One region of the Tardiphaga sp. 37S4 genome, then DNA from elsewhere that is predicted to be linked to it. Evidence: predicted binding sites of a transcription regulator. Region 1 holds the regulator's gene; the other holds the start of a gene.

Region 1 (3,209 bases):
TGCTCGTGCTGGCCTCGCTGGTCGCGGGCCTCGCCACCACGCCCTATGCCGCATTTCATTTCCACCGCGTCACGCCTTATGGCGTTGTCGCCAATCTTCTGGCGATGCCGGTGGTCTCGGCGCTGGTGATGCCGGCGGGTATTCTTGGTTTGGCAGCCATGCCGTTCGGCTTTGACGGTGTGTTCTGGCGGCTGATGGATGTCGGCATCCAGTGGATGATCGTGGTCACGCAATGGGTCGCAGCCGTGCCCGGCGCCATCGGCCGGATGCCGGCCTTCGGGACGGGACCGCTGATATCAGCCAGTATCGGCATCATCGTGCTGGGATTGCTGCGCACGCCGTTGCGCTTCGCGGGGGCTGGCGTGCTGATGCTCTCGATTGTCTGGGCATTGCTGGTGAAGCAGCCGGATGTCCTGATCTCGGGTGATGGTCGCAGCGTCGCGGTACGGGGCAGGGACGGACGCCTGCATGTGATGCGCAGCGCCAAGGATACATTTTTGCTGAAAGAGTGGCTCGCCGGCGATGCCGATGCGCGTCTGCCGACCGATGCCTCCGTCAGCCACGGTGTGTCCTGCGACCGCGACGGATGCATCACGCCGCTGGCCGATGGCGCTTTGGTGGCGCTGGTTTTACAGCCGGACGCCTTCACGGATGATTGCGAGAAAGCGGCGCTCATCGTCACGACGAAACAGCCGCCGAGGGATTGCAGGGCGCTGGTGATCGATCAGGATCGCTTGCAACGAAATGGTGCGGTGAGCCTGCAGCGAACCGCAAACGGCTTTACCATCGATGCCGTGCGGCCACGGGGCCTGGACCGTCCGTGGTCGCGCGCAATTCCCGATGAGCCCCAGCAAGATCTGATCCAGAACAGTCGTCCACCGCAAAACCGGCCGGTGGATGCGACGCCGGCGGAAACCGATCTTCAACCCGAAGATCAGTAATCCGCCGAGGCGCAAATCTCAGTAGCGGCGATACAGGCCGATCAGCTTGCCCTGAATGCGCACCCGGTTGGGTGGCAGGATACGGACCTCGTAGGCGTCATTCGCAGGCTCCAGCGCGATCGACGCGCCGCGGCGGCGGAAGCGCTTCAACGTGGCTTCCTCGTCGTCGATCAGGGCCACCACGATGTCGCCGGTGTCGGCGCTCTCGTTGCGCTGGATCAGCACGGTGTCGCCGTCGAGAATGCCGGCGTCCTGCATGGAATCGCCGCGCACTTCGAGCGCGTAATGTTCGCCGGAACCGAGCATGTCGGCGGGCATGCTGATGGTGTGGCTACGGGTCTGCAGCGCCTCGATCGGCGTACCGGCCGCGATCCGGCCCATGACCGGGATAGCAACCGTGCGGCCATTGTCATCATCACCGCTGTTGCTGGCGATGCTGGCGGCCGAACGCACCTTGCCAAGCGTGCCTTCGATGACGCTGGGCGTGAAGCCGCGGCGCCCGGTGCCGCCGGTGACCGGTGCGCCGAGCTCTGGCAGCTTGATGACTTCGATGGCACGGGCGCGGTTGGGCAGACGGCGTATGAAGCCGCGTTCTTCCAGCGCCGTGATCAGACGATGGATGCCGGACTTCGAGCGCAGGTCGAGCGCATCCTTCATCTCGTCGAAGGACGGTGGGACGCCGGCTTCCTTCAGCCGTTGATCGATGAATCGCAGGAGTTCGTATTGTTTGCGCGTGAGCATCTGAAGCCATCCTCAGTTGACGGTGTCGGCCGCCGCGTGCGTTTCAAAGGGCCTTCGAACGGTGAGCCTCAATCCAGAGACGATCGTTCGAAGATCGGTTGCGCGAGTTCGGGCACTCTCAAACTACTCAAAGCCACAGAATCTCGAAACAAATCATGAACGAACACTATATGTTCCATATGTGTTCTGCAATGCTTAATTTGCCGTCAACAGAACGCACGTTGAGTGAGGTTTGAGGAGGCTGTTCCTCACCAGTCGTCGATCCTCGACGGACATGGAAAATGCTTCCGCGGTCGCTTGGGCTACGCGGACGTCACGCGCCCAATGGGCGGCGGCGGAGTCGTGGAGCCGGTCGCCAGCGAGCGCTGAACCATGATCGTGTCGGCCCAGCGGCCGGAGCGATAGGCGACGCCGGGCAGCAAGCCGACGCGGGCAAAGCCGAAGCTCTCATGCAAGCCGAGCGAGGCCGTGTTGTCGGCATCGATATAGCCGATGATCTGCCGGAAGCCGGCCGCCGCGCAGACATCGATCAACTCGCGCATCAACAGCCGGCCGATGCCCCGGCCGACATGTCCGTGGTGGATATAGATCGAATGCTTGACCGTGTAGCGATAGGCCGGTCGCTTCCGAAACAGCACCACATAGGCGTAGCCGACGACCTCGCCGCCTTGCGTGGCGACGAGATGCGGGAACCGTTTGCTGCGCAGGTTCTTGCGCCGGTCTCTGAGATCGTCGGGCTGCGGCGTGTCCGCGTCGCTGACGCCTTCCTCGACGCCTTGCCGGATGTGCCGGCGATAGATCGCCAGCATGGCATCGACGTCGGTGTCGCGTGATGGTCGGATGACGACCGGCTGTTCGAGTTCCGTTGGCAAATCAGGCTCCTTACGTGCTCCCTATTCGGAGACCACGTAAGTGTAAAGTCGGATCCGGCCATTGGCGTCGACCTTGCGGTAGATGCCCTGGATTTCGACGTCGAAGCCCGGGAAGGTGTTGAAGCAGGTCTCGAACATCCTGAGATAATCGATCATCGGCTTTGACCGTTCGGTGAGCCGTTCTCCGGGGACGATCGTGGCGATGCCGGGCGGGTAGACCACGAACGGCGTCGTCGCGACGCGCCCGAAGATCTCATCGATCGGGAGGTAATCGACGTCGTTGCGCACCAGACAGCGCGCGGCATCATGGGGTGACATGGCAATCTCCGGCAGATGGTCAGCGGAGAATTGCCTGGTCTGAAGTTCGCTCACATTGGCCTCGCGGAAGAACCGGTGCATGTCGCCGCATAGATCCCTCAGGCGTATGCCCGCGTAACGCGCGGGCCTGCGCCGTGCGAATTCCGGGATGACGTCTTCGAGCAGGGCGTTGTCGTCATGAAGCTTCTTGAAGGCGACGAGGCCCGATATCAGCGTGCCGGCCTTGCTGGCTTCCACGCCGGGCGTCAGCAGGAAGAGCAGCGAGTTGAGATCGTTCTTCTCCGGCACGATGCGATTTTCGCGCAGGAACTGCGCGACCACGGGCGCGGGGATGCCG
Region 2 (3,209 bases), 2.7 Mb from region 1:
AGGTGCTGCTGCTGGAGAAGCCGCGGATGGAGTTCGCCTATGACTCCGATCCGAAGATGGCGGCGGCGACGCGGGTGAAGATGCTCGACATGCTCGCAGCCAACAAGACCGCCGTGATGTCCTATCACTTCGCGTGGCCGGGCTATGGTCATGTGGTGAAATCAGGCGACGGCTTCCGCTATATCGCCGAGCCGATGGTGATGAATCTCTAGCGGAAATCCTGCGGCTTTCCTGCGGCGATCTTGAGACAGTGACCGCCGCAGGAATTCCGCAGCAATTCATCCTCACGCCGCGGATGAGGCGTCCCTCGGACGTCTCTCCGCTCCGCGTTTGTAGATCCGGAACGTGCCACGTCCGGCATCCTTCGCCGCATAGAGCGCCGAATCGGCCATGGCTGCCAATTGCGATGACGTGCAGTTATCGGCCAGCGCGATGCCGACCGATGCGCCAACCCGCAACTGTTGTCCGCGATGATCAATCGGCAGTCCCAACTGCGTCACAATCGCACGCGCCGTCTCCGAGGCTTCCTCGAATTCCGCGTGAGGCCCCAGCAGAACCGCGAATTCGTCACCGCCGAGTCGTGCGACCAGTTCCGCACCGGCACAGATGTTGCGAATTCGATTTGCAACGACGGTCAGGCAGGCATCGCCCGCTGCGTGGCCGAAACAGTCATTGACCGGCTTGAATTCATCGAGATCGATCAACAGCAGCGCGCCGAACGGCTTCACCTTGATGGCCGACGCCGCATCGAACAGCGACAGCTTGGTTTGAAACTGGCTGCGATTGGCGAGGCCGGTCAGCGTATCGAATTCGGCGAGATAGCGATTGCGATCCGCCAGAATTTTCTCTTCGGTGATGTCTTGCTTCATGCCGAAGATGCGGACGGCAACGCCATCGACCGACTCGACAGTGGCCGTGATCCTGATCCAGCGCCGGTTGCCCTTGAAGGTGATGATCTCCGCATCGAGACTGAAGCCCGTGCGATCCTCGATGGCCTTGCTGCGCCGCTTCGTCAGTTCCCTGACGGATTCTTCGGGATAACAGGCGAGCGCCTCCTCGCGAATCGGCGTCGAGCCACGCGGTAGATCGAAGATGTCATAGACGACATCGGTCCAGACCAGCGATTCATCGGAGAGGTCGCATTCCCAGACGCCGATTCGTGCCGCAGCCGAGGAGCGATCGAAGATCTTCCGGCTATGCGCCAGCGAAGCAGCCTGTTCGTCGATGATGGTTTGCTGGGCTTCGATCTGCGCCTTCAGCGCAGCGATCAGGTCGGCGTCATCCGGAGCGTCTGGCGGCATCGACAAGCGATCTGACATCTGCGGGCACCCGGTCTTCGTCTCGAAGCTGATAGGATGCTTTGCATGACGTGTTTAAGATTTTCTACGCCAATGGCCGACTTCAGCCAAAACCAGCATACTTTACCGCTACATTTCGTTCACTGATTGTTCTTGATGTAGAAGCAACCTTAGGTTACGCTCTCATCTCGAATGGGGGCGGCATGGTTCAACGGGTTTCCACCGTAGCCTTTGAGGGGATCGAGGCCCGCGCGGTCGACGTGCAGGTTCAGGTCGTGCCCGGTCTGCCGAATTTTTTGATCGTCGGCCTGCCCGACAAGGCAGTATCCGAAGCGCGCGAACGGGTCCGTGCCGCGCTGGTCGCCTCGGGTCTGGCGCTGCCGGCACGGCGGATCATCGTCAATCTCGCGCCCGCTGACTTACCCAAGGAAGGCAGCCATTACGATCTGCCGATCGCTCTCGGATTGATGGCCGCGATCGGCGCGATTCCGCCGGATGCATTGACAGGCTTTACCGTGCTCGGCGAACTCGGTCTCGATGGCTCGCTCGCGCCAGTGGCTGGCGTACTGCCTGCAGCGATCGGCGCCAATGCGCGCGACGAGGGATTGATCTGCCCAGAAGCCTGCGGCGCGGAAGCCGCCTGGGCCAGTCCCGATATCCAGATCATCGCCGCGACGTCGCTGATCCAGATCGCCAATCACTTTAAGGGCACGCAGGTTCTGTCGCGGCCGCAGCCGAAGATACATGCGCGTGAGGAAACGCTGCTGGATCTGCGCGACATCAAGGGACAGGAAAGCGCCAAGCGCGCGCTGGAGATCGCTGCCGCGGGCGGCCATCACCTGCTGATGGCAGGGAGTCCAGGATCAGGCAAATCCATGCTGGCGGCACGGCTCCCGTCGATCCTGCCGCCACTATCGCCGGCGGAGCTCCTCGAAGTCTCGATGATTGCGTCGGTGGCCGGCGAGATCAAGGACGGCGCACTCACCTCACGCCGGCCGTTCCGCGCACCGCATCATTCCGCCAGCATGGCCGCACTCACAGGCGGCGGCCTGCGCGCGCGGCCGGGCGAGATTTCGCTGGCGCATCAAGGCGTGCTGTTTCTCGACGAACTGCCGGAGTTCGATCCGCGCGTGCTGGATTCGCTGCGCGCGCCGCTTGAGAATGGCGAGGTGGCGGTCTCGCGCGCCAATCACCGCGTCACCTATCCCGCGCGCTTTATGCTTGTTGCTGCGATGAATCCATGCCGCTGCGGTCACGCGTTCGAGCCGGGCTTCTCCTGCAAACGTGGCCGCATCGATCGCTGCACCTCGGATTATCAGGCGCGCATCTCGGGCCCCTTGATGGATCGCATCGATCTGCGCATCGAAGTCCCGGCGGTGACCGCGGCGGATCTCATTCTGCCGCCACCGTCGGAAGGTTCCGCCGAAGTCGCGGCGCGTGTCGCCGCCGCGCGCGATCTGCAGACCATGCGCTATGCGGCGGCGGGATTGCCGGGCACACATACCAATGCCTCCGCGCCCGCCTCTGTGCTGGAAACGGTAGCGCAGCCGGATGCGCAGGGGCTGATATTGTTGCGCGATGCCGCCGAAACGATGCGACTGACCGCGCGCGGTTATCACCGCGTACTGCGCGTGGCGCGGACGCTGGCGGATCTCGACGGCGCCGAGAAAATCGGGCGGCTGCATCTGGCCGAGGCGTTGTCTTATCGCGCGCTGGCGGAGGACATTCGCCGAGCTGCTTGACGTCTCCTCCTCGCCACTGATGTGGACGTCAACGCGATAGTAACGAGTTTTGTTTACGCTCTGCTCACCATAACCCCGCATTGCGGGGCCAGGGCGAGTACCGTGTCATGCTGCGTTTCAAGATTTTAGCCTCGACGATTCCCCTGGCGCTAGCAGCCTTTCTCGCCCG

Evidence for each region. Region 1 encodes LexA, which represses DNA repair genes until DNA is damaged. Its sites were predicted from a motif close to TGTTCNNNNTGTGTTCNG; they were not measured.
Region 2: a site for LexA is predicted at 1,436-1,453, ahead of LPB73_RS25610 (YifB family Mg chelatase-like AAA ATPase). Genes of this name have one in related genera too.

What each region holds. Positions count from the first base shown of each region.
Region 1 is NZ_CP088008.1:2,649,684-2,652,892, reverse strand. Features, by position in the region: gene LPB73_RS12955 (ComEC/Rec2 family competence protein) at 1-941, shown strand, start outside; gene lexA (transcriptional repressor LexA) at 960-1,682, opposite strand; gene LPB73_RS12945 (GNAT family N-acetyltransferase) at 1,985-2,554, opposite strand; gene LPB73_RS12940 (Orn/Lys/Arg decarboxylase N-terminal domain-containing protein) at 2,576-3,209, opposite strand, start outside.
Region 2 is NZ_CP088008.1:5,397,207-5,400,415, forward strand. Features, by position in the region: gene LPB73_RS25600 (MBL fold metallo-hydrolase) at 1-212, shown strand, start outside; gene LPB73_RS25605 (diguanylate cyclase domain-containing protein) at 285-1,319, opposite strand; gene LPB73_RS25610 (YifB family Mg chelatase-like AAA ATPase) at 1,502-3,040, shown strand; gene LPB73_RS25615 (hypothetical protein) at 3,148-3,209, shown strand, end outside.